DNA from 2 places in the Gottfriedia sp. ABJ_BB2_2 genome. Region 2 is predicted to be linked to the other one. Evidence: riboswitches for the same ligand, from Rfam matches in the RefSeq annotation. Region 2 holds a riboswitch; the other holds the start of a gene.
The links. Region 2 has a riboswitch for cobalamin ahead of ACX6U0_RS15930 (ABC transporter substrate-binding protein). Riboswitches for the same ligand answer to the same signal wherever they lie in the genome.

Region 1 (16,587 bases), on a different contig from region 2:
AGATAATTTATCGATTGATTTTGTAATAATAGAGCGCAGTTCGTCTTCACTAAAGTCTCTAATATTAACCATACCTTTGTCGTTTGTTCTATAGCCTTTTATTCCTTCTGCATATACAAAACCATTCCCATTTGGATGTAAATGAAAGACGACATTCTTTTTTTCTGTTAAACTTTCTTCGTACTGAAAATTTGTACGACCAAGTGATACAGATTTTTTTGTTAATTCTGGGAATGATTCGATAATTTCAAGTTTTTGTTCGTAAGTTAGCATATTGCCTCCAAAAATAATGTTATTTTTCTATGTTTTGTGAGTATCGTAACAAATATAACAAAAATGTATAAAAAAAGACATCTAAATGTCACATTTTATACGTCATTAATTTGGTAGAATAAGACTGCTAAATAAAAGGAGAATTGTATCCTTTTCGTCTTATACTCAGAAATAATACAATTTATTATACATAGTAGGTGATCAACATGACAGTAAAGCAACAATTTATTGAGAAAGAATTTTATAAAACGTTTTTAAATGGTACTGAAAAACAACCGATTGCTCAATTAGCAAATATTTTTAGAACGCCAGATGAAGAAATCGACCTTTCATCAGTTCGCTTTGCACAAGGTGAAGTATACTTTGAAAATAAAGATTTCGAGACTGCTGTGTTTAAATGGGAAAAAGTTGAAAATCAATATAAAGATTGGGCTAAGAAAAATATTGCTGACGCTTATTACGAGGTTGGTGCATTCGATACGGCCGAAAAGCTGTATAAAGATGTAAAAACTGAAAGTAGAACGTTAACTTCAGAAATTTTTCTTCAATTATTTTCTTTGTACATCGATATTTCTAATTATGAAGAAGCAGATCGTATGATTAAACAAGCAGTAAAATATAATCCGGACTATCCAAATGTTACGAAAATTGCTCGTAAATTTTATGAAAAAAATCATGATTGGAATAGTGCGGTTGATTTAGCTTCAAATGAATCAATTCGTACGGAAGATTTAAAATGGTTTATTGTTTTAAGAGAATACATAGAGAATGGTGCAACAAATGAAATGTCACCAAACTATTTTATGGGGCCTTTATTATCACTAGCAAAAGTTGATTTAGAGCATTTTGAACTAATGGTTGAAGCACTTTGGAATAGTTATAGAGAAAAATCTGAATATGTAAATTGGTTACATACATTTAATCAAATGTTGTTCCAAATTAATGTAGAAACAGGGGTAAAATGGAAACGACTTCCATCGATTTACTCATATACGTATAAAGAATTAATTGAAGGTAATTATTTAGTAGCACAACTAGAGGAAATGATGCCAAGTTTCTTAACGAACTGGTTAAGAATTACTGATTTTGATGGTGCAGTTTTAGCGACAACTGCAACACTTGCATGGGATCGTTTATTCCCAGGTAGATTAGATTATCAAATTGTTGTTGATGCTGAAATGGCATTTGAACAATTACAACAAATGCCAGATTGCTTCGAAAATGGAAAAGAATTATTTGAAAATATCCTTCAATGGGCATTGATAAATGAAATTGAAGTGGGCAATCGTTTTGTTTGGTGGACGAACCAATTAACAAACTTTGATCATACAACGATGCTAGTAGCTGGAACAATTGGAAATGGAAAATCATCATTTGTAAATTCACTTTTAGGTGAGAAAATGATGGGATCTTCTACGACAATGCCAGTTTTATTTGAGCAAAGTGTTGATACAAATATTACAGTGTATTCAAAAGAAGGAGATACTAGCCTTGCTGAATATGCAGACTTTTATGATTTAACTACTGTTGAAAATGAATTGTTAAAAGGAGACGAGTTAGTTCATTATGAATTACCGAATCCTTTTTTACAAAAGCACAAAATCTCAATCATTGATACACCAGGTATTGATGGAACAGATTTAAATACAAAAGCATTACTTCAATCAGTGAAGCTTGCTGACCGTCTTGTATATGTTTTAAATGCAACAGCCCCATATACAGAAGCTGAAAGATCATTATTGATTACGATTCAAAAGCAATTACCAACATTACCGATTCATTTCATTTTAAATAAAATGGACTCAATCTATAGTAATGATGAAGTTGATCGTGTTCATGCTGAAATTGAAGAGAAAATTAAGTTAGACTTCCCAGCTGCGAAAGTTCTACCGTATTCATCAATTTACAGCAATCAAGATCAATTTAATGAACTAGAAAGATTCATCGAAGGAAATGTATTATCGACAACTGCAAATTCTAAGCAATCTGAGAAATTATTATTGGCAATCCGCAAGTTAATTAATTTCTTATTAGAAAAACGTGTTGAAAAAGAAAATGATTTACATGCAAATGTTCAATGGAACGAAGTATTAGATGAAAAATTAAATGGCTTACTTCACTCTTTAAAAGATAAAGAGATGGAACACGCACATACAATTTCTAGCACATATCGTGAGCTTAAAGATGAAATTAAGTACGATTTAAAACTAAGCATTCCTGCTATGTTAAAAGAGTGCAAGGAATTAATAAAAGAAGATAGTGATTTTAATTCGATCTTAGAAACACTAAATGAAGAAATGAATAATCGAATTCAAGAATATGTAAGACAAACAACATTACCGAAGTTAAATGCGGCACTTCAAAGTTGGATTAGAGAGTCTGGTTCTTTATTAGAAGGGACACAAAGTTATCTAGCTGATATGTGCGATTCATTAAACACTTACATGGGAAGTGAACAGTTAAGTCTTGAATGTGATTTCAAAGTTTTAGATGATTGGCGTCGTGATGCAGATCGTATGACAAGTATGATTCAATTAGATGAGATGAATATTTTATTGAATTCTTCTCCATCACAGTTCTTGTTAAAAAGCTCGGGCTTAATATTAGGTTTATTACCTCAAAATAAATCTAAACTTGTTGCTCAATATCAGAAATATGTTGATAACGTTAATTATGATGAAGTATCTTCTTCAATTTCAACAAGATTCTTTTTACAGTTTGAAATGTTTGAAAAAACATTACCAAGAGACTTATCAATGTTCTTACAAACGCCATATGAACATTTATATGAACTTGTTGATCAAACAAGAGAATCGATTTCAAATTATGTAGCAATTCTTGAAGAAATGAAAGCAAATCCAAGTGGATACTTTGATCCAATCACATTCTATACAGTTCGATTAAGACAACTAGAGTTTTTAACTTTACGTAAATAATAAAAGAGTGTACCGAATTGGTACACTCTTTTTGTAACTTATTCATCCTCAGAGTCTTCTTCATATGGAATATAAACGACGATTGTTTGGTAGCCTTCTTTTACTTTTACTTGACCACCATAAGGGATGTCGTGAATGATGATGCTACCTTTTGGGTCAAGTGAAAAATGTCCAATTTTATCATGATCTTCATCCAATAATACTATTTCATGATCATTTCCTAGAATTCTTACTCCATCATTACAATCAACTTGTATTTTCCAATTACCTAGTTTGCTTAATAAGAAATGTTTCATCGTTTTTTTCTCCTAATTAAAGTAATCTACAATATTAATCATAACGTTTTTAGATAGAAATCAATATAAAAGAATCATGAATAGAAGTGTTTATGTTGATAAAACAAAGTAAAACGCTGATAGTACAGCGTTTTATTTTGATTGGTAATTTATTCTATTTTTATTCATTATTATTTCGGAATATTCCAGTCTTGGTATTTCTTCACTGCTTTACGTGCGATAAAAAATCCAGCTACTAGTATGATTAACCAGATGATAATGAATACAGAGTTACCGATAATGAATACTGTAGTATTTTTGAATCCTGTTGAGATATTTTTAAGATTGTCTTTAAATTTAGCAGTAATTCGATCACTTACCGTTTTAGGCGGCGTAGTGTCTGTTATTTCAGCTACTTCGGTAACAGAAAGATTAATCGTACTGTAATTGATTAATGAATCATATGTCTTTATTGTTGTTGTTAAACTTTCAATTTCGAACCGAACGGTTGTAAGTTCCTTTTCAAGCTCTATGATATCACTGAGTGAACCTGATTTTTTCAATAAACTTAGAAGTCTTTCTTCTTGTATTTTTAAAGATTTAATTCTAGTTTCTGTATCAAAGTATTGATTTGAAATATCTTCAGTTGAAATAGATTTGGAAGTCACATTTCCAATCGTATTCATTTTTGATAGATAAGCGTTTAGTTTATTAGCAGGAATTCGTAAAGTATACTGTGCAGTTCTAGATGGGAATTCGTCAATATTATCATCGTCATATTTTTCTAGCATTGATGTACCGGTGATATGATTGGACTCAATATAACCATCAAATTCAGTGACAGATTTTTCTAGTGCATCGATGGTTTTTTCGAATTTTTTTGTCTCAAGCTGAAGCTCAGCAGTTTTTATTAATTTACGTACGATTCCTTTAGTAGGTTCATTAATACTTTCCTTTGAATCATTTTGATCGACAGTTTGTACGTCTGCTCTTTGTTTTGGAGCGGTATCCATTTGCATTGATTTTTCACTTTCCATACCATTCGAATTTGAACAAGCAGATACTAGAGAAATGACAAGGAGAAACAAACCGATTTTTTTAAAAACTTGTAAGATATTCACCATTCATATTCACCTCTATTTTTTATCGAACTGTTTAAAGTATGACATATTATGTATTGTTAAAATTTTCTAATTTAGTTCACTATATCATAAGTAGTCTTTACTTCAAATAATGAAGTGACCTTTTCTAGGACTTTAGTAAGAAAAAAATAAATATTTTGACTATTAAATCAAATTATGACAAAATAATGAAAACTAAATAGTGGGGAATAGGTGTGAATGTTTGATTAACTTCAAAACATTTACTTAAAAGGGAAGTTTGGTGAAATTCCAACACGGTCCCGCCACTGTAATTGAGGAGTAAATAAATACATACCACTTATCTATTGATAGGGAAGGTTTTTATTTACGTTGATCCAAAAGTCAGGAGACCTGCCTATTCTAACGACGCTGTTCGACCTACGAGAGATAGGGAGGTGCCTTATGTATTGGAAACTGACATGTAAGTATTCTGTTCATTTGTGTTTTCCTACTTAAGAGCATTTTTATCTCAATTAGATAAAAATGCTTTTTTATTTTCAAAAAAGGGAGTGTTTTACATGGTAAACATAAGTAATCTAGGATACCCAAGAATTGGTGAAAACCGTGAATGGAAGAAGACATTAGAGTCATTTTGGAAAGGGAATATCACAGAAGAACAATTTGAGAGTGAAATGAAATCAATTAGACTTCAATCTATCGAAAAACAAGCTCGTTTAGGTGTCGAAATCATTCCTGTAAATGATTTTACTTACTATGATCATGTTTTAGATTTTGCAACAATGTTTGGCTGGATTCCTACTCGTTTTGGAAATTTGACTGAGCAACCTTCATTACATACATATTTTGCATTAGCTAGAGGGAATAAAGAGCTTGTAGCGTGTGAGATGACAAAATGGTTTAATACGAACTATCACTATATAGTGCCAGAATATCAATCTGATCGTAAATCGAAATTATTATATAACAAACCACTTGCGTCATTTTTGGAAGCAAAAAATGAATTAGGTATGATAACGAAGCCTGTTATATTAGGCATTTATACGTTTACTAAGCTTTCAAAAGGATATAATGAAGAAGATAAAAATTCAGTTATAACAGAGTTACTTCCGGTCTATATCCAAATGCTAAAAGAGCTAGAAGATGCGGGGGTAGAATGGGTGCAAATTGATGAGCCTGCTTTTGTATTAGAAGAAGCAAATGAAGATATTCAGTTAATAAAAGACATTTATTCGGAAATTTGTGAGGCCCTTCCATCATTATCAATTATGCTTCAAACGTATTTTGAAGGAATTGAACAATATCCTGAGTTGATAACAATTCCAGTTAAAGGAATAGGATTAGACTTTGTACATGGTAGAAAAGAAAATGTACAGGCATTAAAGAAATTTGGTTTTCCAACGGATAAAGTACTAGCCTGCGGGATTGTAAATGGTAGAAATATTTGGAAAAACAATTTAGACGAATCAATCCAATTGATCGAAACACTTCAATCACTCATTCAACCAAAAGATTGGTGGATTCAGCCTTCATGTAGCTTATTGCATGTCCCAGTTACTAAGAAAAAAGAAGATTCGTTAGAACATACTGTAATTGATACATTAGCTTTTGCAGATGAAAAATTAGAAGAGTTAGTCGTGTTAAAGAAAGCTTTAATGTTTGGTAGAGATGCCGTAAAACAAGAAATTGATAAAGTGAAACAAAATTTCGAACAGCTTAATAAATTAACTTCTAATACAGATGATGTAAGAAGTTTAAGTGAAGAAGATTTTAATAGAGCTATTCCATTTAAAGAACGATATCATTTTCAAATGGAAGCATTGAAATTACCATTATTACCTACCACAACAATTGGTAGTTTCCCACAAACTAAAGAAATCAAAATTGCTAGACAACAATGGAGAAAAGGGGAGCTTACAGAAGCCGACTATCGTCATCTAATAAATTTGAAAATTAAGGAATGGATTGAACTGCAAGAAAAACTAAACTTAGATGTATTGGTACATGGTGAATATGAACGTACAGATATGGTAGAATATTTCGGTGAAAAGTTAAAAGGGTTTGCCTTTACTAAAAATGCATGGGTTCAATCATACGGTTCAAGATGTGTAAAACCACCGATTATTCATAGTCGTGTAGAATTTGTTAAACCAATGACAGTTAATGAGACTAGCTATGCTCAAAGTTTAACCGAAAAGCCTGTAAAAGGGATGTTAACAGGGCCTGTAACAATTTTAAACTGGTCATTTGTTCGTGAAGATCAAGCAAAGGAAGATATTGCGAATGAAATTGCGCTTGCTTTAAGAAAAGAAATAGAGGCGCTTGAGGAAACAGGTATCTCTATTATTCAAGTAGATGAACCAGCAATACGTGAAGGCCTACCACTGAAAAAACGAAATTGGGAAGAGTATTTAAACTGGGTTACTCGTGCATTTCGCTTAACTACAGCAAGTGTTCAAAAAATGACGCAAATTCATACACATATGTGTTATAGCAGTTTTTCTGACATAATGGATGCGGTCATTGAACTAGACGCAGATGTGATTTCAATTGAACATGCAAGAAGTCATGAAGAATTTTCTTCATACTTAGCAGAAAACCCATACCCATTAGGAATTGGTTTAGGGGTGTATGATATTCATAGTCCACGTGTCCCATCAGTTCAAGAAATGGAGCAAAATATAGTTGGTTCATTAAAAGTGTGTGATATTCAACAATTTTGGATCAACCCAGATTGTGGATTAAAAACTCGTGATGAAACCGAGGTTATTCAAGCACTTACAAATATGGTGAATTCAGCAAAGAAAGTACGAGAACACTATTATTCTATTCTTTCGTAATAGCACGAATAGTCATGAACGAACATAGAGTATTGTATAAATCGCCACGAATGATTCGTACTATTTTGTGATATATTAAAAATTAAGTATTGAAATGTATTTAAAAGTAAGCTACTATTTAATTAATATTTTGAAGGAGGCATCAAATTTAGACACTATGTACATGATCCGATAACTTTTAAGCTAATTAATTTTATAGCAAAAAAGTACTCTGCCTGAAGTCAGAGAAATTGGATTAGTCTGTCTATATTTAGTGCCGTGAATATTAAATAATTAACCATATGCAATGTATAAAAACGTGGTTTTATTTAATTGCAACTTTTTTAGACATTTTTGTATTCGTTTTTTATGTAACGAATATGATTAACAATTCGTCCATTTACACACAGGCAGATGCTTGTGTGTTTTTTATTTTTTCGGCTCTGTGAAAATTTTTGTTGATGTTGAACTTTAACATAAAATTTTGTTCTAAAAATGAAAACAGAGCCACTTTTAAAATCGGATGGAGTGATTTGTATGTTTATTATAAAAGCAAATAATGTAGGAATTGAGTTAAATGGTTTAATGATCTTTGAAAATGGTAACTTAGACATTAAAGAAGGAGAACGAGTTGCATTAATCGGAGAGAACGGTATAGGGAAAACAACTTTTATTAATGCATTAATGGGTAGATTGCCAATTCAAAAAGGGAGTCTGCAAATTGAGTTTAAAAAGGATGAAATAGGTTGGCTATTAAATGATGAGAACGAAACTGAGCAGATGTCTGCAAAAGAGGTAGTAGCATCTGCCGATGAAAAGCTTTTCTTTCTCAAAAGAAAAATAGATCAATTATCAAATGATTTATCGAATGAACATCACTTAAATGAATTTAATCAATATTTAAGTGAGTATCTTGAGTTAAATGGATATGAGTGGGAATCAACAATAGAACAATCACTTAAAAAATTTCAATTACCGCAATATGTTTGGGAGATACCTTATTCGCAATTAAGTGGGGGACAGAAAACAAAAGTGAAATTAGCTAAAATTATGTTGAAGCAACCGAGGTTATTAATCTTGGATGAACCTACGAACCATTTAGATAGTGAGTCAATTGACTGGTTAACGAACTGGCTAAAATCTTATAGGGGAACAGTGCTATTTATATCACATGAAAGGCAGTTTATTGATGATGTTGCAACCAAAACAGTTGAATTAACTGAAAATGGAACATATAAGTATAATGGTGGTTATTCCGAATATAAAAAGCAAAAAGAACATGAAAGAATAACGAACCAAGCATTGTATGACAAGCAAGAAGCAGAGAAGAAAAAATTAATTGAAACAATTAATCAGTACAAACAATGGTTCACACAGTCACATAATGCAGCAAGTGAACGTGATCCATTTGCTAAGAAAAAAGCGGGTAAAAATGCACTGCGATTTAAGTCTAAAGAAAAAGATTTAGAAAGACTTGAGCAACGCAAAGTTGAAAAACCTAAAGAAGTTAAATCAATCTCAGCTAATTTTGAAAGTGAATCCTTTTCAGCAAAACATATGATAACATTTCAACAGGTCAACTTTGGATATGAAACCAAAAAGAATATTTTTGAGCAATTAACCTTTACATTGAATCGTGAAGATCGATTAGCTGTCATAGGAAAAAATGGTTCTGGTAAAACAACATTTTTAAAATTATTAACTGGCTTGCTAGAACCTACTGAAGGGTCTGTACGTCATAATCCGCAATTGAAAATAGGTTATTTTATGCAAGAGCTTGAAACGCTTAATGAAGAAACAACGATTTTAGATGAAATATTATCCCTTCCAAATATGACTGAAACGGAAGCTAGAACGATTCTTGCCTGTTTCTTGTTTAGAAAAGAAGATGTATATAAAAAAATAGGTCAGTTAAGCATGGGAGAAAAATGTAGGGTTGCTTTTGTGAAACTTTATTTTTCAGATTCAAATTTACTTGTTTTGGATGAGCCAACTAATTATTTAGATATTCATACAAGGGAACGAATTGAAGAAGCATTAGCTGTCTACCATGGTGCAGTTGTAGTCGTTTCACATGACCCGTATCTACTAAAGAAAGTATCAAATCGTGTAGTCCACATAGAAAAAGGTACGTTTTACGAATTTAAAGGTTCGTATGCGGAATGGAATGGAAGGCAATTTATTTCAAATGATCAACAAAGCTTGTTAAATGACCGAACAAGACTTGAACTTGAAATATCAGCAATGATAGCTGCGGAACTTGAGAGTGAAGAGGAACAATCGTCCCAACTAACAAAAATTGTAACATTAAAACAACAACTTGCTGACATTGAGTTGAAATTGAAAAGTATGTAGAAAACGAACTGATGTATTTGTGTAAGTGAGCAAAAAAAGTGTGTTTCACCAATCTGGTGAAAACACACTTTTTTTATACATTTGGTAAAGTAAAGCCTTCACCAAAAACATCACGTACATCATGGATGACAACAAAAGCCTTTGAGTCAATACCATGAATAATTTTTTTTAATTCAAATAGCTCTTGCTTATTAATAATGATATAAAGCGTTTCTTTTCTTTCACCTGAAAAGTGGCCTTTCGCTGGAAAAATCGTTACACCACGGTTCATTTCATTTGATACCAAAACTGCTATTTCATCTGCTTTGTCAGAAATAACCGTAATCGCTTTTTTAGGGTTTAGTCCTTCTATAATATAATCAATGACTTTTATTCCTATATAAATAGAAATAAGTGTATACATTGTTTTTTCAAAACCTATTACAAAATAACCACCTGAAACAACGATTAAATCAAATGCTAATAGCGTTTTACTAATACTCCATCCGAAGTATTGATGAAAAATTTGGGCAATGACAGTGGTGCCACCAGTTGTACCACCTGAACGAAAAACGATTCCTAAACCAAGGCCAATGAATATTCCTGCAAAAATAGTACCTAATAATGTTTCTTCCGTAGGAACTCCTAATCCTTCAGTTAATCGTATGAACAAAGAACTTGCCACGATTGAGATGATGGTATAGAGAATAAGCTGCTTTTTTAATAATTTATATCCAATGATCAAAAGAGTTGCATTTAATATAAACATAACGATACCTGGAGACCATTCAAAAAGGTAATAGGTTATCATCGTGATGCCAATAAAGCCACCTTCTGCTAATTTATTAGGAATTGCAAAGAAGTTAATTCCGATTGCAAAGATAGCTGAGCCGATCAGTAGTCCAATTATTTCAATGATGTATTTACGCAACGTTACCCCTCTTTTTTAAAAAAATTTAATCATAACTACTATTCTATCTAAACCAATTAATTGAAGCAAAATATTTTTAATTAAATAGATTTATAGGCATATTTTGTATACGATTTCATATTTTTATATAGACAAGCTATCTAAGGAGGAATGGGAAATGGTATTTGCAACGCCTGGAAAACCTGGTTCATTAATTACGTTTAAAAATCGTTATGATAATTTTATTGGTGGTGAGTGGGTCCGACCTGTTCGTGAGCAATACTTTGGAAATGTAACTCCTGTAACTGGACAAGTTTTTTGCGAGGTTGCAAGATCAACAGAAGAAGATATTGAGCGTGCACTTGATGCAGCACATCGTGCAAAGGATAAATGGGGTAGAACGAGCGTCACAGAGAGGTCTAATCTTCTACATAAAATTGCAGATCGAATGGAAGAAAATAAGGAATATTTGGCTGTTGCCGAAACTTGGGAAAACGGTAAACCAGTAAGAGAAACACTTGCTGCAGATATTCCATTAGCAATTGACCACTTCCGTTATTTTGCAGGCTGTATTAGATCACAAGAAGGGTCACTTGGTGAAATTGACGGGGATACAGTTGCATATCACTATAAAGAGCCATTAGGAGTAGTAGGTCAAATTATTCCTTGGAACTTCCCTATTTTGATGGCGGTTTGGAAGCTTGCTCCTGCTTTAGCAGCTGGGAATTGTGTTGTATTAAAGCCAGCGGAACAAACTCCAACTTCAATTCTAGTATTAATTGAATTGATTCAAGATTTATTACCACCTGGAGTAGTGAATGTGGTAAATGGATTTGGACTTGAAGCTGGTAAGCCGTTAGCATCAAGTAATCGTATTTCAAAAATTGCGTTCACTGGTGAAACATCAACTGGTCGCTTAATCATGGAATATGCTTCAAAAAATCTAATTCCAGTTACGCTTGAATTAGGTGGTAAATCACCAAATATTTTCTTTGAAGATGTAATGGATAACGAAGAATTCTTAGATAAAGCACTTGAAGGCTTTACGATGTTTGCCCTAAATCAAGGTGAAGTATGTACATGTCCATCAAGAGCGTTAATTCATGAATCAATTTATGAAGAGTTTATGGACAAAGCGGTGAATCGAGTAAAAGCTATTAAGCAAGGTAACCCACTAAATCCAGAAACGATGATTGGATCGCAAGCATCACAGGAACAACTTAATAAAATTCTTTCTTATTTTGAAATCGGTAAAAATGAAGGCGCAGAAGTATTGGTTGGTGGTAGCAGAAATGTACTAGATGGTGAACTTCGTGACGGATATTATGTAAATCCAACAATCTTCAAAGGAAGAAATGATATGAGAGTATTCCAAGAAGAAATTTTTGGACCAGTTGTTTCTGTTACGACATTTAAAACGAAGGAAGAAGCGTTGCAAATCGCAAATGATACTTCTTATGGTTTAGGTGCGGGTGTATGGACTCGTGATATGGATACTGCATACAGATTTGGACGACATGTTGAGGCAGGTCGAGTTTGGGTAAACTGCTATCACGCATATCCAGCACATGCGGCATTTGGTGGTTACAAAAATTCTGGCGTTGGACGTGAGAATCATAAAATGATGTTAGATCACTATCAAAATACAAAGAATATGTTAGTAAGCTATTCACCAAGTAAGCTAGGATTCTTTTAAGAAAAAACACCTTAGCATTTTTTGCTAAGGTGTTTCTTTGTCACTGAACGATTTATTACATCTGAAAAAAGATAGAATTATTGTAACGTGTAAAGTAAGCGGATTCTGACATATTATTCAAATGACCTCTATTAAAATGATAGTAAGAGCCAAAGCGGAGGTGTTACCGATGTGGATCGGAGTATTGTGTTTACTATTGTTTGTAGGAGTGATTTCGACCATTCAAATTTTATTGAATAGAAATTGGAAATGTATCTATACTGCTTACGGTTATCAAGACTATTTTAAAATCATCGGTAAATTAAAACAAAAGGGAATTTCCTATAAAACAAAAATACCTATGAATCTAAGAGTAGGGCGATTTTATGATAATACACAATATGATATCTACGTAAAAAAAGAACTAGAATATAAAGCAGTAGAAGCTTTAAATCATCAATAATTTAAATTTTTGTATCAATCATTCATATGTAAATTGATATAAAAACTAAATAACTGTATGATAAATTCATTGGGGTTGACTTTAATTAACTTTAGAAATAAGGGGATTGGATATGGATATCAGAATTAATAAGGAATTTGTACTTAATACTGCGAAGCAATTACTAGAGTTTAATAGTCCTAGTGGTTTTTGTTTTGAAATTATGGAATTAATTCAGTCTTGGACAAAAAGTTTAGGGTATCAGTTCGAAACGACGAACAAAGGTTGTGGCGTTATTACAATTCCAGGTAAAAGTAATGATCAGGTAGTTGGATTATCTGCTCATGTTGACACTTTAGGTGCGATGGTTCGCTCTGTAACTGGAAAAGGTACATTAAAATTTACCGTAATTGGTGGCCCAATAGTTCCAACATTAGATGGTGAGTATTGCCAAATAAGAACTCGCGATGGCAAAATTTACAGCGGAACGTTTTTATCAACAAGCCCATCAATTCATGTTTTTGAAGATAGTAAAACTAAAAAACGAGATCCTGAAAATATGGAAGTTAGAATCGATGAATGTGTAAAAAACAAAGAAGATGTGCTTAATTTAGGAATCGGACCTGGAGATTTTATTTTCTTTGATCCAAAAACAACGATTACTGAAAGTGGATTTATTAAATCTCGTTTTATAGACGATAAGGCAAGTGTTGCTTGCTTATTAGGCTTACTAGAACTTTTTAAACGAGAAAATATTGTCCCAACACATACGACAAAATTATTTATCTCTACATATGAAGAGGTAGGACATGGCTCATCATATATTCCATCGGATATAACGGAGCTAATTTCTGTTGATATGGGATGTATTGGGGATGATTTAAGCTGTACAGAATATGACGTTTCAATCTGTGCGAAAGATTCTGGTGGCCCATATGATTATAATATGACGACTGATTTAGTTAATTTAGCCAAACAAAATGACTTAAATTATGCCGTTGATATTTACCCAATGTATGGATCAGATACAGTAGCAGCACTTCGTGGAGGTCAAGATATAAGGGGCGCATTAATTGGTCCTGGTGTACATGCGTCTCATGGTATGGAACGTACACATTATCAAGCAATGGAAAACACTATGAAATTATTGTATTTATATGTTACAAAATAAAAGAGTAAAAGCTGTTTGAACATAATTCAAACAGCTTTTTTATTGGTAAAAATAATGAGGTATCAATTCAAAAAAAAAGACAATGTATGCTTTTGGCCCAATGTCTTATCGCTTTATTTCATTTTAGTAAAATATTAATAAGTTAAACGCTGTACGCCGTTTAAATCATCATCATTTCTTAAAATGCCATTTGCATTAATCTTCTTTAATGTAAATGTAGAAAAGTAAGCAGAGAGTTTATCATCACGTTTTTTTTCTTGTAGCAAATCTAATAATAATTGCTTCGTCCCAGCACCTACTACGCCATCGGCTTCCAATCCGTGATTTTGTTGGAATATTCGAACTGCAAAATCCGTTCCTTCTGCAAAGTATCCATCAACACCATTAGTGGAATAACCAAGCTTTGTTAGTGAATCTTGAAGCCATTCAACCTCACTACCAACACTTCCAAGTTTTAAACTAATTGGGATATCATTTGGATTTGTGACAACAATGCTTCCTGAATCATCTTTAAATAGTTGATTAGCAGTTGCTATATCATTAAAGGTTTTATTAGATGACGTAATGAAAACAGTCGTATTTTTTTGTACGTGGTCAAACAACCACTCGACCTCTTCATCATACATCCTTACGCAACCACTACTTGCGTAAGTCCCAATGGAAGCAGGGTTACTATTTCCATGGATTGCATAGGTTGTACCCCATGTCCCTCTTGCGTTTAATCCCAACCAGCGATTTCCTAATGGATTACGCGGATCACCACCAGGTATATTCTCTTTATAATAGGGCCTATTCACAATTTTGTTCACAATTTTAAACTTGCCCTCTGGTGTTAATTCTTGGCTTCTCCCAGTAGCAACTTTAAACTCTTTTACAAGTTTGCCATTTTCATAAAATGCTAGTCTGTTAATCGCCTTATTGATAATAATCAATTGTGAAACTGGTTTTTCTTCAGCAAATGTCTGAACAAAATTGGAACATAAAAAACATAAAATAATCAAACCGAACATAAAAACGCGCTTAAACAATTTTTTCCCCCCAACAAAATAAAAAAATAAGTACCCTTAATATCTTATGAAAGTATAGCTTGTCCTATATAGTGAAACTTTGAAAATGAGGAAAAAGATAGAGGGAAATAGTAAAAATGTTGAAATAAGATTCAATTATTTGTATAACTTAACTATGATCATGAATCGAAGGGGATACTATTTTGAGAGCAACTATTAAAGATGTGGCAAAGCTTGCCGGAGTGAGCGTTGCATCAATTTCCAGATATTTAAATAACAAAGGATATATAAGTGATGTTACGAAGGAAAAAATTAAACAAGCAATTCAGGAATTAAATTATCAGCCAAATGAAGTTGCTCGTGCATTATTCAAAAGACAAACAAAAACGATTGGTGTCATCATTCCAAATATACGTATTTACTTTTTTGCTGAATTCGTTAATTACATTGAATACTTTGCAAGTAAGATTGGATTTCGAATACTACTTTGCAATTCGGATTATTCATCCGAAAGAGAAAAAGAATATTTAGAAATGCTTAAAAATCATCAAATAGATGGCATTATACTTGCGAGTCACACATTACCAGCAGAAAAATATATTAGTCTTCAATTACCTGTCGTTTCGATTGATCGTCATCTAGATGATCAAATCCCACTCATCACAAGTGATAATGAGCTTGGAGGGAAACTAGCTGCAGAAAAATTATATAAATCTGGTTGTAGAACAGTAGGATATTTTGGGCTCATGTCTGACAAACAAAATGTAACAACCATTCGATATGATGCTTTTAAAAAGCATTGTGATGAGTTTGGTTTAGAGGTAATTGCAGATCAACCAGATTATAAGAAGGATATCAATGGACAAAAACATTCTGATCTAGAATTAGTTAGAAACTATTTGAGATCATACGAAAAACTCGAAGGATTATTTACAGTAGATCCATTAGCATTGGCAGCTATAAGAGTTTGCCAAGAAAATGAAGTAAAAGTTCCTACAGAATTTCAAATTATTGGATATGATGATTTAGCTTTCGCCGAAATGACTTTTCCTTCAATCACAACGATCAAACAACCGATTTCGCATCAGGCAGAACATGCCATCGCCAAGCTATTACAATTAATGAATGGAGAAGCGGTGCCAAGTCGAACAATTTTACCTGTAGAATTAATTGAACGTGAATCAACAATAAATGTTTGATAAGGGTTGCAAATCCAATGTAACTTGTTAAAATAAGATATGTAACCGGTTACCTATCGTTACCTAAGATAGGTAATCAATCTATATAATAGACCATTATTGTGCATACGGTTGCCTTAGTCGACATGCTAAGTTGAAACCGCTTGCAATGAGAAGGGTAAAGGAGATGGAATTATGCTTGAAAATTCTAGTTTTTCAGTTAAACCTGAATTATTTTCAGAAGCAAGTCAATTAATTGATGTGCTACAAATTCAACAGATTACAACTTACTCAAAAGAAAAAAATAAATGTGTGTTTACTGTTAATAAAGGAAAAATCACAGTAGAGTTTCCAAGGCCTGATATCGTTAGAATAACTGTTAACCATACAAATGAAAATTTCACGCACCATAATAGTTCAATTGAAACGTATGAAAGCTCTGAGTTTACAATCAGAGAAACTGAAGA
Region 2 (16,587 bases):
GCGACAGTTAGACGCAAACGGCCATCTCAATTTGAATTTTACTATCTATTATTTACGTTTTTTAGCGTCTTTCCAGTACCAATCGATTAAGCTGAACTTATCGTTAGAGATTGATGGCTCAACTCCACCTAAATCTTCATCATAACCCATTGTTAATTTTGGATGGTAAGTCCAAATTAAGATTTCATGGTCAGACATGTATTTGTGTAATTCTTGGTAAATTTTAATACGTTTCTCACGGTTTTCTTCTTGCTTATATTGCTCTAATAATCTATCAATTGTTTTATCGTCTACACGGTTACGATTTGATAATCCAGGATTCGCTTTTGTTGGAATACCTGAAGAATGGAAGAATTGATAGTGGTCAACGTTTGCATCATATCCAGACCATCCTAATGCGAAGCAATCTAATTCCCCAGCAGCATACTTATCTAAGAAAATAGACCACTCGTAAGCACGTGGCGTTACTTTAATTCCTAATTTAGCCCAGTTTTGTTGAGCTAATAAAGCTACAGCTTCACGAGTTTTATTACCATTGTTATAAGCAAACTCGATTTTTACTGCTTTACCATCTTTATCGTATAATGTATTTCCACGTTTTTCATAACCAATTTCTTTTAACAATGCAGCAGCTTTTTTCACATCATAAGGAAGTGCTTTTACACTGTCATTATTTTGTGGAATTTTTGGATGCATTGGACCACTACCTTGGTAAGCACGGCCTAATTGAATCTTAGAAACAATTGACTTACGATCTAAACCATAAGCTAATGCTTCACGGAATTTTTCGTTATTCCATGGTTTAACTGCTTCGTTAAATCCGATAAAGTCAAAACGACCTTGGTCATAAGACTTAGTTGTTGTATCTTTATCCTTCTTAACTTGTGCTAATAATTTTGGAGTAAGAGACTCTACGTAGTCTACATCCCCTTTAATTAAGTTAAGTGCTTCAACGTTAGCGTCAGGTAAAACTTTTGTAATTACTTCATTTAAATATGGGCGTCCTTCAAAATAGTTTTTGTTAGCCGTAACTACAATACGCTCATTTGATTTCCACTCTTTAAATTTGAATGGGCCTGTACCGATTGGGTTACGATGGATTTTATTATTTTTGTTGTAATCATCTACACCTTTAGGGAATTGGTGTTTAGGCATAATTGGTGCTGATGCCACTGTATTTTCTAAGAATAATACATCCTTTTCCTTTAAAGTAATTTGGAACGAATAATCGTTTACTAGTTTTGTAGATTTTACTGCATCAAATAATGATGCGTAATGGTTCTCAGCTTTTGGATTCATGAACATATCATATGAGAACTTAACATCTTTTGCAGTGAAAGGCTTGCCATCATGCCACTTTACACCTTTACGAATTGTGAAAGTATATGTTAAGCCGCTTTTTTTCCAGCTAGTTGCTAATGCTGGAACTACTGCACCACTCTTATTTAATGTAAGTAGGCCATCAAACACCATACTTGTAATATCAATTGAAGCAGAGTCAGACGAATTAAGTGGCGTTAAACTTACTGCATCAGCGAAAGTTGAAATGACAACTTTCCCACCAACTTTTTTCGAATCGAAACCTTTACGTACAGATGCTGCGTCTGAATGTAATGCCGGTAAGCCAGCTAATACTACTGATGCAGCAAGAGCTGTTGATACGAATTTACTTTTTACGTTTTTCATACCTATTTTCCTCCTCTTATTCGATTAAATTAGTTAATTTGCTGCAGGTTTTTCTGCTTTTACATTTGCAACTGTGATCTTGCCTTCTGGAGAAACTTCAACAGAAGCAGTTAATTTATAACCGTCTGCAATTAGTTTAACTAGATCTGAAGTTGATGAAACGGCAGTTTTACCATCCTTCGTCACATTTACAACAACTGCTTCATCAGCAGTTAATGTTAAGTTTTCAAGTGCACTTTCAGAGAAATCAAATACATAGTCACCAGTTGCAGTAACTGTTAAGCCTTTATCTGTAAGTTTTGCAATTGAAGCATTTAATGCAGTTACTTGGTCATTCGTATAGTTTGTATAAACTGAACCAAAATAACTTACACCAGCAGCTGAATAGCCAGTAAATTCACGGAAAGTGAAATCTTTATCTGGATGACTTGGTAAGTTACTTACAACAAAGTTAAGATCAACTTCTAATGTTGTTGTTCCAACAGTAATTTTACCGTTTGAATAACCAAGATTACCTTCAAAAGAATCAAGACCAGCACCACTTACGAAAGCAACTTTTCCTGTTTTATCAAAAATTACTTCCACTGCAGTTCCAAGTCCTAATGCATCTGTATCAGTAGCTTGATCATCAATGAATAATGAAGCATTAGATGAAATTTTGTAAGTTTTTACACCGCTATCACTTTTTAAAGTAATTGATGTTGGAGTTGAACCTACAACCACTCCATTTAAATCTTTATATACATCTTTAGCTTGTAAGAACTTGTCTACTGCAACTGCAGCAGCTTCTTTCGTTACAACAGCGTTAAGATTTGTATCAATTGATAGTACCCCTTTACGTTCTAAGAAGAATAAGAAATCAACAGGACGGTTTGACCAGCTAGTTTTAAATCCAAGACCACTTGCTAGTACTTTCGATAATTCAGCGTAAGTTAAGCCCTTCTTAGGTAAGAATTCACCTTTTTTTGTTAGTTTGAAGTAACCTTTACTTACTAGCTTTGCAGCATTTGCATTTTTTGTATCTTTAACTTTTACTGATTTAGAAGGAGCTTTTCCAAGATATACTAACTTAGCTGCTAAATCAGCAAATTCTCCTCTTGTAAAACCTTTTTCTGGATTAAAATCAGAACCCTTGTTAACTAAATAACCTAAGGAAACTAATTTCGTAATTGACATTTCACTATCTAAGCCTGAAACATCATCAAACGATGCTGCATATGTAGACACACTACCTAATAAAAGTGTAGAAGCTACCACGCCTGAAACAACCAGTTTGCGTAAATCCTTCATTCTAAATACCTCCCCATTCTCTTAACGATACCGATCATATTGGAACTATAATTATTTGTATATTAGTAGTTTACATACCCCCTCAAGCAGAATAGAAAGAAATATCAGAAAATATAAATATTTCTAACAAATTTATAACACAAAAACAGTATTATGAAACTGACAAAAAACTAACATATTTTTAACAAAATTCAAAATATTATAAAAATAGTCGTTTTTTTCATATTTTTCTACTAATTTTTATAAATTTTTTGTGACAAATAGGTTAATAGTCATAAAAAAAATATGAAAAAAATTACAAAAGTCAGTAATTTCTTTCATATTTCTTAATATTAAATATTAAATTTTAAGATGTTTTTAGGAAAAATAACCAATAAAATATTATATTAAACTAATGATTTAAAGCAGTTTTTATCTCTTTTATACTTTTACCTGCCACAAACTCTTCAAATTTTTCCTTATTGCCACCAATAAACAAAAGTCCAATTGTTAACACAAATACAACAACTAACAAACATCTTCTAAACAAATCCAACATAAAATGTAATCCTCCTAATATAAAAAGTGACGCGCTTCGATACTACCAGATAGTCATCAGAATAAGAAGAACTGGATGCTATCCTTACTTTCAAATGATCAAGTTGCATATATTTTTATGTCAATGACTTATCTTTAGCTTAATCCACGATTTGCAACTTACTAATTTTTGGAACATATAAATAGAATTGCCTCTTTCTAAAGAAATCTTTTCATATGTAATCCTTCAAATTTACATCATACTCAACCATTCTATGTTAGAAAAAAATATTTAATACAAAAAAATAGTTATTAATTAGCGAAACTTTTCTAATTAATAACCATTTTTTCAAACATTATTTTTTATCTGTCCGAAAGACGATTGCGCCTCTTTCATATTCTATATCTTTTATATTCAATCGCGTGTTGATTACTCTAGCTAATGCAAAGAAGTAATCAGATAGGCGATTTAAATATAGGAAAACTGGCACATGAATTGTTTCTTCTTTCATTAATGAAACGACATTACGTTCAGCGCGCCTTGTTACTGCTCTAGCCTGATGAATAATTGCCGCTGCTTTAGAACCACCTGGTAAAATAAATTTTTCAAGTGGTGGCGTTGCATCCATATATTCATCTATCAGTTTTTCAAGATCCTCAACCATTTTTTCAGTTGTTTTGAATGGGATGCCTTCCTTCACAACCGCCAAATCTCCACCACAATCGAATAATTCGTGTTGTATTTTTTGTAAGCTTTCGAACAGGTCTTTTGTATCTTCTGAGTCTAAATAAGTCATAGCATATCCCACGATTGTATTAACCTCATCAATCGTGCCATAAGATTCCACTCTCAAATGATCTTTATCTACTCGTTTTCCTACTAAGCTTGTTTGGCCTTTATCACCCGTTTTTGTATAAATCTTCATGAAAATTTCCTCCTTATCTTATATATTGTTCTTTAATAGAATTTGACTATGTAGCTACTTAATAAGCTTTTCAAATCAATTAGTCTAGTTATTTATTAATCAAAATAAGAAAGCAAAAAATTTAAGTAAAATTACTTTTATAAACAATCACTTTTTTATTCGTATTTGGATTGTTCATAATTTGAAAAGAAGTTCCATAAAGATCTTCAAGTATTTCTTCAGTTAAAACGTCTTCCGTGTTGCCTTCACAGAAAATTGTTCCATCTTTAAGCGCTAATATTCTATCACAATATAAACTCGCTAAATTTAAATCATGAAAAACAGTAATGACTGTTTTTTCTTCTTTTTGTTGTAATTCTTTTAATAAATCTAATATTTTAATCGTATGCATTAAATCTAAATGATTGCTTGGTTCGTCTAAAAATATATAAGGCGTTTCTTGAGCAAAAGCTTGTGCTAAAAATACTCTTTGTCGCTCACCACCGCTTATCTCACTAATAAATTTTTGTTTCATATTGTGTGTACTAGTCATTAATAACGCATTATTAACTGCGTTTTCATCTTGAGTTGTCCAGTTTGGAAATAGTGAGGAAGAATATGCAATTCGTCCAAGTTTAATCGTTTCGTTTACTTCATAAGAAAAAGTATAAGAATTTTGTTGCGATAAGACGGCGATTTTTTTTGCAATGTCTTTATTAGACATCTTTGTTATATATTCTCCGTCGATCATTACATCACCTGTTAACGGTTTCAAGAGTCCGCACAAAATATGTATAAATGTAGACTTTCCGCTTCCGTTCGGTCCGATAATACCTAACCATTCACCTTCATTGACGGAATAAGAAAGATCCTTAATATCTTTTTGAATCCCATTATATGAATAAGAGATTTGATGACAATTGATCATAGTTTCCCTCTATTCCTTTTCATTTGAAGTAAAATAATTGCAAAAATAGGTGCACCAATTAAAGATGTAATCACACCTATTGGTAATTCTCTTGGAGCTAGTATGACTCTAGAAAAAATATCTGAAGCTATTAAAAAGATTGCGCCGTTTATCATTGATAATGGTAGTAGCTTTCTATGTAATGGTCCTACGATTGCTCTCGTAAAGTGTGGAACAACTAATCCAACAAATCCAATTGTGCCAGATACTGCTACAGCTGCACCTGATAAAATACTACCAGTAAATAAAATTAAATAAGTAACCTTTTTTACATCAATCCCTATATGCTTTGCATTTGTACTCCCAAATGTCATTGCATCTAATTGTCTATGTTGGCCATATAGAATGAGAAAGGAAAAAATTAAAAATGGTAATAGTGTGATAGAATACTGTATCCCTCTTCCTCCAATATTCCCCATTAACCACCCGATTACAGATCTCAATTCATTATCAGAAAATGTTATAAATAAAGATAATAAAGCCGAACAAAATGAACTAATAATGATTCCGCCTAATATTAATGTTTCAACATTCAAAGAACGATCTATTTTTCGTACAAATAAAATCAATAGTAAAAGTGTAAAAAATCCAAAAATTATACTGACAACGGGTAATGTAAAATAAGTAACGATTGGTAAGCTAATCTGAAAAAACAAAACAAATACAGCCCCCACAGATGCCCCTGAAGAAACACCTAAAGTAAAAGGATCAGCTAAAGGATTCTTTAATATACCTTGAAAGGCAACTCCTGCTAATGCGAGGCAAGCACCAACTAAACCCGCTAATATTACACGAGGTACTCGTATATTCATGACAATTGTTTGAATATCATCTGGGACAAAATTAGTTTTAAAAAACGCATCTGAAAAGCTTTGAATAATAGAATAAAAGGGGATCGATGTTGATCCTATCGAAACCCCTAAAATAAATAATAACAATAATACAAAAGATGGAATAATAAATATATTCTTATTTAAAAATCTCTGGATAAACCGCCTTTGCAATTTCTTCTACTCCTTCAACAAGTCTTGGACCAGGTCTAGATGTTGTATCAGCATTAATATCAAAAACTCGTTTATTTTTAATTGCATTTACAGTGGTCCAATTTTTTCTTTCTAGTACAGCTTTCTCTAAATCAGGTACATAATCACCATATGTAGTTAATATAACATCTGGGTTTGCTTTTATAGCAGATTCTTCACTATACATTACCCAGCCTTTTTCTTTTTCAGCAACGTTTTTTGCATGAATGATTGAAATCATTTCATTTAGAAATGTTCCATTACCTGCAGTATATATTTCAGGTGGTCCTGAAATTTCTAACCAAACTAATGGGTTCGTGCCAATAGTAGCAGCTTTATCACTAATTTTCTTTAATTTTTCCTTCATATCACTTACAACTTTATTTGACTCATCAACTTTGCCAGTGATCTGACCAACTTCTTTAATTGTATCATATACGTCATTTATTGATTCAGCATTTTTCACAACAAACACTGTAATCCCAGCCTGTTTTAATTGTTCTAAACCATCTGCGGAAATGCCAAGGCTAGACTCATGAGCTAATACTAAATCTGGTTGAAGTGAGATGATTTTCTCAATGTTATAAGTCATATCAGCATTATTTCCACCAACTTTGTCGATTCCTTTAACTTCCTCAGGATAGTTATCAAAATCAGTAACACCGATTACGTTTTTTCCTTTTCCTAATGAGAATAAGATTTCAGTATTACTTGGTATTAGCGAAATAATTTTTTTAGGTTCTTCTTTAATCTCAATCTCTTTTGCTGTTGAATCTTTTACTGTTAATGGAAATTGTGCAGCTTCAGTTTTTGGAACATTTGTTTCTTTTTGCGCCGTTTCGTTATTACACCCAAATAACCCTAAGCATAATAAAACGACTAACAAGCTTGATACGATTTTCTTCATAATTCTCCCCCTAGTATGTTGGAAAGCATAAAAAAACCCCATTCAAATTTATGAAGGGGCTCGAAACAACATAATGATACAAGTAAAACTTGCAACTGCTGCTTCAAATTCTCACTCCCCGAAGAATTGAAAACGGATGAATTTAGCAGGTCTACTGACTTTGCTTCAACCTACTCCGACCTTCCCATTCCGATGGAACAGTGGTTTGTTCGTTTCGTCCACATTACAGTTGCGGGGACAGTTCTGGATTTTACCAGATTCCCTATTAAGCGATTATCGCACTAAATTCATCAATATTTCATTATATTAATCGTAAAGTATAATAAGTGAGAATTCAATTATTTTATTTAATTGTTTTATATGAAACAAGATTACTCTACAACTTTTTCATTTATTCGTATAAAATGTGGTATTTTCACTTTAAATGTCGTACCTTGCCCTATTTCGCTGAATACTTGAATTGAACCACCATGAGCGTTCACGATATTCTTAACGATTGATAAACCAAGACCAGTACCACTCTTACCTCTTGTACGTGCTTTATCGGCTTTATAGAACCTTTCAAACACAAATGGTAAATCTTCGTTGGAAATACCAGCTCCCGAATCTATGAATTCAAATATAGTATCTTCACTATTCTGAGAAACAGAAACAATGATCCTACCATTTTCATTTGAATGTGTAATCGCATTAACGATTAAATTCGTAAAGACTTGTTCCATTCGATCTTCATCAATCAAAATATTAACTTGTGAAATATCATCTAATTCACCAAAAAGTGAAACATTCTTCTCTCTTGCTAGCGCTTTAAATTTTCTAATAATACGATCTACAAATGGAATGACTGCTACGGGTTCACGATTTAATTCAGTAAAACCATTTTCCATTCGTGCTAAATCTAATAAATCATTTACTAATCTACTCATCCTTAATGATTCATCGTATATAATTTGTGATAGCTCTTGCATCTCTTCCTTGGACTCTGCAACGCCATCTACAATCGCTTCACTGTAGCCTTGTAATAATGAGATTGGTGTCCTTAACTCGTGCGATACATTAGCGATAAAATCTTTTCTCATTTTTTCTAAACGTCTTTGTTCTGTTACATCACGAATTACGGCAACAACACCACGAATATTTGTTTGATTATATAATGGTGACATCACTATTTGCCAATTACCTTGATCTAAATTTAGCTCAATAAATTGCTTCTTTTCGCTTTCAACTACTAGTTTATATAAATCTAATAAGTCTTTTGTCAAAACTAGTTCTGAGTCATTCTCAATTTCATCATCATTTAGCATTTTTAAAAATCGAGCAGCCGGTGGATTAGTCGTTACAATACTACCTTCATTATTAATCGATATTACACCGTCAACCATACTCGTAATGATATTTGATACTTTCTCTTTTTCTTGTTTTAACGCATTCATATTAAAGTTTAGCTTCTTACTCATTTTATTAAAAGAATAAGCAAGTTCCCCAATCTCGTCATTCGAGTGAATCGGAACTTTAGCATCAAAATTACCTGATGTCATATCACCGACCACTTCTTTCATTTTTCTAAGTGGTGCAGTAATTTTTGAAGAAAGGAAAAAAGAGAAAAAAGTCGTTAACACAATTCCAATGGAAGCAGCAAGTAATACGAAGTTAGTTGTTTGATGAATCATCCCTTTAACAGGCTGTAACGATTGATACATATATACAGCGCCATGATGATTTTGATCTTTTATCGCTACACCAACTACTAATTTTTCTCTTTCACTATTCTTTCCGTATACAAGTCTTTTACTTACATCTTCCTTGTATTCAATCGTTCTATTTAATACATGATCTTTTAGAATTTCTTCATATGGTAGTTCTTGTATGCCATATTTATTACTTGAGTACCAAGGTTCTTCATCTTCAATAGAAATGATGACTCTCGAATATCGATTCACGATATTATTGGATAAGTACTCAACGTCGGACATTGATTGACCTTTCTCGATCAATCCGGCTATTTTCGTTGCATCATCTTTCATATTTTGCACTTGAAGATCAATATAAAATTTCTCAAAGAATCCTATGAGAACAAATGTTAAAAATGACAATACAAGCGAAACTAGTAATATAATTGTAAGCCATAGCTTACCAACTAAACTTCTTAAAATCATTACTCCTGACCTACCTCAAATTTATAGCCTACACCCCAAACAGTAACGATCATTTTAGCTGCATCTTCTGAACACTTACTAAGTTTTTCACGTAATCGTTTTACATGTGTATCAACAGTACGTAAGTCACCGAAGAAATCATATTGCCATACTGATTTTAGCAATGTCTCACGATCGAACACCTTATCAGGAGATTTTGCTAAGAATAATAACAATTCATATTCTTTTGGCGTTAAGCTAACTTCTTCACCTTCAACAATTACTTTATGGGCATCATTATCAATCGTTAAATGCGAGAAAACAACTACGTCTTTTGCAGAAGAATTGTCTGATGTGAAAACTGGCATATTTGATGAACGTCTTAATAGAGCTTTTACCCTAAGTACAACTTCACGTGGGCTAAACGGTTTTATGATATAGTCATCAGTACCAACTTCAAATCCTTGCACGCGATTTGTTTCTTCACCTTTAGCTGTTAGCATAATGACTGGAGTAGTTTTTACTTTTCGTAGCTCTCTACAAACTTCAATTCCATCTATTTTAGGCATCATTAAATCTAATAAGATAAGTGAGTAATCATTTTTCAACGCTAATTCTAAAGCATCCTCACCATTGTCTGCTTCATCTATCATGTATCCATCACGCTCTAAATACATTTTTAATAAACGTCTAATTCTATCTTCATCATCTACAATTAAAATTTTTATGTTTTGATCCATTTTCATTCAACCCCCTTTACATAATTTTACATAATAAAAATTGTATATTCTAGTCCAATTTGTGAACATTTTTACATAATTCTATGAACTTATTATTTCCATCATTTTCATAAATAAAGCAAAAAAGACAGAATAAAGTAAACTAGCATACTTTATTCTGTCTTTCTTAATTTACATTTAATTTCTGACATAGCTGACCGAGTGCAATTCGCTATTCTTTTAAGCGTAAGAGTGTAGTCCAGCTATGATTAAGTTTACAGCAATTAAGTTGAACATGATGATTGCAAAACCAATTACAGCCAACCATGCTGACTTTTCACCTTGCCAGTTACGTTTAAAACGTAAGTGTAAGAATACCGCATAGAATAACCATGTAATTAATGCCCAGTCCTCTTTAGGATCCCAGCTCCAAAATCTTGTCCAAGCAATTTGAGCCCAAATCATTGCAAAAATTAAGCCGCCTAAAGTAAAGACAGGGAAACCAATCGCTACCGCACGATAACCAATTTCATCTAATAAATCACTATCAACCTTTTGAACGAACGGTTGTAAAAATGCGCCAATACGCTTTCTAATGATTAAACGAATCACAAGATATAGTGCTACTCCTGCAAAAATTGACCAAATAACTGTATTTAGTTTTTTAGCATTGATAAGTGCTGGCATTTCTGCAAGTGCTTCAAATTTACCTTCTGTTGTTAACTCACCTTTATGTGGACCAACAATCGATGGTAAATTGTAAATCATTTCTTCTTTGACATCATCTTTATTTACCCAATTGTATTTCGCTTCGTAACCTGAAGCATTAAATGCAGTTGAAATAAGAATAAATGCTACAACAGTTACTAAGAAGTATAGAACAGCTTCAAGCCAAAAAGTTTTCTTCGTTGACTTTGACTGATCAAGATTTTTAATTAAATAAATTAAACCAGTAATAAAACTAATTGCTAAGATCGCTTCACCTAAAGCAGCTGTTGTTACATGGATATGTAACCAGTAACTTTTTAAAGAAGGAACTAATGGTTTAATCTCATGTGGAAACACAGTTGCATAAGCAATAATGATAATTGCAATTGGTAATGCAAATAATCCAATAATATTTAATCTGTAAATAAAATGGATCAGAATAAACGCTAAAATTAACATCATTCCAAAGAATGTAATAAACTCAAATAGATTACTTACAGGTGCATGGCCTGCTGCAATCCATCGTGTAATAAAATAAATGATTTGTGATAAAAACCCTAAAACAGTTATTGATATTCCTATCGTAGCCCATTTATTAGGTCCATGATCGTTTACTTTTAGCGAGCCACCAAAAAAGAAAGTAGCTACGATATAACATATAAACGAAATAAATAAGAAATTACTACTTAGCTCGTACATATTTTCCCCCTATTAAACACTTTTTTCAGATTGTTGGTCGATTGGCAATTCAATCTTAGTGTCTCCCAACACTTTATTCAACTCTTGTTTTAAACCATAATAGTTTTTATTTGTAAAAGCTGCTATCCAAATTTCCCCATTTTGATTTTGGATCCAAACTCTTCGATGATACCAGTACATACCCTGGATTACGCCAATCATAAAGATTGTTCCACCAATTCCAAGTAACCAAAGTGTTAAATCTTTACGAACTGTTAATCCAGTCGAATCTTTTGTTTCAATACCAGCAAACGTCATTTTATATTTGTTTACACCATCGGGTTCAATGTTTTGCTTAATTGCAACGAATGCAACCTCACCCTTTGGCGTCTTTGGTGTTGTCATTTTAAATACAAATGCTGGATTGTTTGGTTTTCTTGTTTTTGTATCAGGAACACCATCTGAATTGAAATAAAAATCAGGAAAATAGTTTCTAAGCTCTACTTTGTACCCATCTTTTAACTCATAAACTTCTTTCGGATTTTGTAAGTCTACTTTTAATGGACCTAACTTCGTACCAGTTTTTTTATCTTCAAGTGTAAATAAAAATGCACTAAATTCTCCAATTTTATAGTCTACTTGATATAAAGCAAAATTTTGGAATTTTAATGGTTCATTTACTCGAATATTATAATCTTTTACTTTTTTTAGTTTTGGCTCTTCACCAGGAATTAAGTTCCCTTGACGTTTATATAACGTAACGTCTGCTTGATAGTTTTTCGGAATTTTATCATTTCCAAAACGTTCAATTGCTTCTTCGTAAACTTTTCCTTCAGAATTCTTATTATAAGTTTCCATATGGAAGTCATTTAGCTTAAGATAATAATTTTGATTCGTTCCAACGATTGGCTTTAGTTCTCCTTCTTGAACCCATAGCGCTTTATCTAAATACATTCCAGGCACATATCTTAACATTACACCAATTAAGAAAATGATCAATCCAATATGGTTTACATATGGACCCCAACGAGAAAATCTGCCTTTTTCAGCAAGAATATTTCCATTTTCTTCACGAATCTTATATCGTTTCTTAATTAGATTTTTCTTTGCTTTTTCAATTTCAAGAGTGACATTATCCACTTTAGAAGTTCCAAACATTCTTTGTCTTTTTAAAAAGCCTGGATGTCTAGTTACAGTTTGTTTATTCAAAGCTTTATAAAGAGGGACAATACGATCTAAGCTACAAATAACTAGCGATACGCCGATTGAAGCTACTAGTAACATAAACCACCATGAGCTAAATGTATTATCTAATCCAATTAAGTCATAGATTTTACCAAATGTACCATACTCATCTTGGTAATAAGTTGTTGGATCTGCAGTTGGTGGAAGTAAATCTCTTTGAGGAAAAATTGTTCCAAGTGCAGCAGCAATAAGTGTAATAATAATGATGACTACAGCAACTTTTACAGAAGAAAAAAACATCCACACTTTATCAATAAAAGTTTGATTGTTTACGATAGATCGTCTTGCTGTACCCTCATATTTCATATCAAGTAAATCAGTAGCGTTTTCATCCTGCGGCTTACCACAAGATTCACAGATTACTGTACCAACATGATTCAAATGTCCACATTCACATTTAAAAGTATCCATATCTTTTCCCCTAACTCATTTTACAGCATCATTTTGGTAATATTTCTTTAATATAATTTTCAAAAGAAGTTGATGTCATTTGACCAGTCACAATTCTTTTTACTTTTCCATCAGGACTTACAAAAAATGTAGTCGGTAATGGATTCACACCATAAATGTTTAAAATTTCTTGATCTTTATCAATCGCAATCGGGAATGTAAGTTTATAATCGCTTACAAATTTTTTCACGGAAAACTCTGACTCATCTGCATTTAATGCAAATAATTCAATGCCTTGATCTTTATACTTTTGATATAACTCATTCATAAAAGGCATTTCACGTTTACAAGGCTCACACCAAGTACCCCAAAAGTTAATGATAACACCTTTTCCTTTCTGCTCAGAAAGTGTAAATTTTTCTTCAGAATTTAGTTCAGTTAAAGCAAAGTTAGGTGCAGTACTCCCTTTACTTACCACTTCATCCTCTTTGAAGAAATTTATGTAAAAAGTATATCCGATTGCAGCTACCATAATTAAAAGGATTAGTGTACGAATTAACGTTCTATTTTTTTTCATATAAGCAGTTCCTCCCATATGTAAGAATATCATTATTTCCTATTCTTGAATAGAAATATGAAGGTATCAGCTAAAAGACTAAATATTCTAACATCTATTTATCACGATCGTTTTCACGACAAGAAAAAACTCGGCATTGGCCGAGTCTTTTTATTAACGAGGCTTTGCTGAAGCCATCGCTCTTAATTGTTTTACCTCATGTGGTGATAACTCCCTTGCATCACCAGCAGTTAATCCAGATAAATCTAAGAACGCATAACGTTCACGTTTTAACTTCATTACAGGAGTTCCGATCGCCTCAAGCATTCTTTTTACTTGACGGTTTCTACCTTCATGAATGACCAATCTAATGATTGCAGTATTTTTCTTCTTATCAAGTGAAATCATTTTTACCCCGGCTGGAGCTGTTTTTCCATCTTCAAGTACAATTCCACGTTCTAATTTACGCAACTGCTCTTTTGTTGGGATCCCTTTTACTTTAGCAATATACTCTTTATCAATTTCATACTTTGGATGCTGTAGTAAATTCGAGAATTCACCATCATTCGTTAAAAGAATAATTCCTGATGTATCATAATCTAATCTGCCAATTGGAAAAATTCTTTGCGGAATCATAGGAAAGAAATCCGTTACGACTTTTCTTCCTTTGTCATCAGACACACTAGAAATGACACCTGATGGTTTATATAAAATAAAGTATACTGGTTCTTCTTTGTCGATAGGAACTTCATCCACTTCAACTTTATCGTTACTAGTAACCTTTACACCAAGTTCAGTAACAATTTGACCATTTACTTTTACTTTTCCTTCTTTAATTAATTCTTCTGCTTTACGTCGAGAAGCAATCCCGGCTCTAGCAATAACCTTCTGCAATCTTTCCATTCGCTCAATTCACCTCTTCAACCATCATACAGATTTATACGGCTGAATACAAGTTGAAAGTGGAAAAAGCTCATCCTAACACTTTAGGGAATCACTTCAAGTCATTAAACATTGTTTTGTACTATATAAAACAAGCATGTCAGGGATTTTATAAATAAACTAATTTTGAATCAGGTTATCTAAAAAGCTTTGTTTCAACTTAGCCATCCGCGATATTTTACTAAAGAATTCAAAGGTCAGTTTTTCAAATCTATCACTTTACGAATATTTTATGAAAGAACACATATAATTTACTAGATTTGCAGAAATGAGGTATTCAAAATGAATTTAACATTAAAACACCCATCAGCATTTGATCGATCAAAGGTCATTTCCCCTGGTAGTGTTCTAATCACTAAGAAGCATGAAACAGTTTATATGCTTGTATATGAGGAGAATGAAGAGGAATATCCTTATGTACTTGTTTCATTGTCAGATGCTAGATTAGTTCAAAATTACGATATTATGCCTACTTTAGGTGATATAGAAGATTGGATCGGCGAGATTACAATGGTTACTCAGAAAAACAAACTCTCCATAACTATTCAAGCAAATTACTAATTAAAAGTTTATTCAAACAATAAGCTGTCAATACTATATTTATTAACTTAAAAAGGAGAAAACAATATGAATTATTCTTTTAATCCATCCATAAAATATAATTCAGTTGGATCGTTTAAATTAGGCGATGTATTTTTTACTTCTCATAAACCTTCGAAAGCATACAAGCTAATCTATGACTCTACAGAAACTAATTATCCTTATATCTTATTATGTTTAGATGATGCAATTTCAATCCAAAGTTTTGATGAAATACCTACGATTGAAGATATTGAAGATAATATTGGTGAAATCAAGTTTACAGTTCCCAAAGAAAAATTACTGCTTGTTATTAATTAATAACAAACGAAAGTAAAAAACGCCATCAAGAAACTATCTCTTAAATGTTAGTTATGACCAACATTTATTAGAGTAGTTCAAATCTGATGACGTTTTATTTAGTTTTTTTTTACATTCTTATATTCTTATATTATGCAAAGACGCTTGCTAATTTTTCGTCTGTTTGTTCGCTCCAATATTTCAACCACTTTTTAGCGCCTTCAAGATCATGAAGTTTCGCTTGACCACATTGAAGTTCATTTGCTGCTGGTACTTCTTCAACTTGAATTCCTAATTCAGCTGTTTTACGTAATAAAGCAATCACGTCTGAAATTGATGGTTCCCCAGCGATAATTAAATAGAAGCCTGTTTGGCAACCCATAGGTGATAAATCGATAATTTTGAATGGTTCGCCTGCTGGTACCGCTTCTCTAACGTTTAATGCTAATAAATGCTCTAATGTATGAATTGTTGCAGGTTGTAATGCCTGTTTGTTAGGTTGGCAAAAACGAATATCATATTTCGTTACGACACCATCTGAACCAACTTGGTGCGTCCCACAATGTCTAATATACGGTGCTACTACTTTTGTATGATCTAATTCAAAACTTTCTACTGATGGCATATTGATATCCTCCTAAAAAATCTCTCTATTGTTTTGTTGCTTCTACAATCCATACAAAATCATTAAATTGTTGGAAACTGACTGAAAATCCATTTTTTTCAAAATGAGATCGAATAACTGGTATTAATGGGTAATACTCTCTTTTCAAATCATCTCTTAAATCGATGAAATTGGCTTGATCTGCCTTTGTAATTTCATTTTGAAAAGCTTCCTCTGATTGGAACATTGTATCTGCAAAAATAATTTTACCGTTAACTGGTAATAGTGAATGATATAGTTTAATAGCTTCATATTTTTCATCATCTGTTAAATGATGAAATACGTAAGAACTTACAATTGTATCAATTTGTTGAGTTGGCTTTGGAAAATCAATTAAATCCCCATCATGAATGACAACATTTTCACCTAATTTTTTAG

Region 1: linked by a shared signal. The riboswitch ahead of metE (5-methyltetrahydropteroyltriglutamate--homocysteine S-methyltransferase) and the one ahead of ACX6U0_RS15930 (ABC transporter substrate-binding protein) in region 2 are both predicted to bind cobalamin.

What each region holds. Positions count from the first base shown of each region.
Region 1 covers NZ_JBVFKR010000001.1:695,495-712,081, reverse strand. The annotation lists gene ACX6U0_RS03650 (hypothetical protein) at 1-273, opposite strand, end outside; gene ACX6U0_RS03645 (dynamin family protein) at 480-3,209, shown strand; gene ACX6U0_RS03640 (hypothetical protein) at 3,248-3,505, opposite strand; gene ACX6U0_RS03635 (DUF4349 domain-containing protein) at 3,676-4,608, opposite strand; cobalamin riboswitch at 4,800-4,999, shown strand; gene metE (5-methyltetrahydropteroyltriglutamate--homocysteine S-methyltransferase) at 5,145-7,424, shown strand; gene abc-f (ribosomal protection-like ABC-F family protein) at 7,941-9,758, shown strand; gene ACX6U0_RS03620 (YitT family protein) at 9,832-10,668, opposite strand; gene exaC (acetaldehyde dehydrogenase ExaC) at 10,826-12,343, shown strand; gene ACX6U0_RS03610 (hypothetical protein) at 12,513-12,785, shown strand; gene ACX6U0_RS03605 (M42 family metallopeptidase) at 12,898-13,935, shown strand; gene ACX6U0_RS03600 (L,D-transpeptidase family protein) at 14,070-14,963, opposite strand; gene ACX6U0_RS03595 (LacI family DNA-binding transcriptional regulator) at 15,146-16,141, shown strand; gene ACX6U0_RS03590 (glycoside hydrolase family 31 protein) at 16,316-16,587, shown strand, end outside.
Region 2 covers NZ_JBVFKR010000007.1:138,393-154,979, reverse strand. The annotation lists gene ACX6U0_RS15960 (ABC transporter substrate-binding protein) at 49-1,686, opposite strand; gene ACX6U0_RS15955 (S-layer homology domain-containing protein) at 1,720-2,976, opposite strand; gene ACX6U0_RS15950 (hypothetical protein) at 3,368-3,514, opposite strand; gene ACX6U0_RS15945 (cob(I)yrinic acid a,c-diamide adenosyltransferase) at 3,849-4,418, opposite strand; gene ACX6U0_RS15940 (ABC transporter ATP-binding protein) at 4,540-5,325, opposite strand; gene ACX6U0_RS15935 (FecCD family ABC transporter permease) at 5,322-6,368, opposite strand; gene ACX6U0_RS15930 (ABC transporter substrate-binding protein) at 6,334-7,293, opposite strand; cobalamin riboswitch at 7,421-7,594, opposite strand; gene ACX6U0_RS15925 (ATP-binding protein) at 7,665-9,449, opposite strand; gene ACX6U0_RS15920 (response regulator transcription factor) at 9,449-10,168, opposite strand; gene ccsB (c-type cytochrome biogenesis protein CcsB) at 10,388-11,554, opposite strand; gene resB (cytochrome c biogenesis protein ResB) at 11,567-13,189, opposite strand; gene resA (thiol-disulfide oxidoreductase ResA) at 13,218-13,745, opposite strand; gene rluB (23S rRNA pseudouridine(2605) synthase RluB) at 13,899-14,627, opposite strand; gene ACX6U0_RS15895 (hypothetical protein) at 14,949-15,227, shown strand; gene ACX6U0_RS15890 (hypothetical protein) at 15,294-15,566, shown strand; gene ACX6U0_RS15885 (S-ribosylhomocysteine lyase) at 15,697-16,170, opposite strand; gene ACX6U0_RS15880 (class I SAM-dependent methyltransferase) at 16,196-16,587, opposite strand, start outside.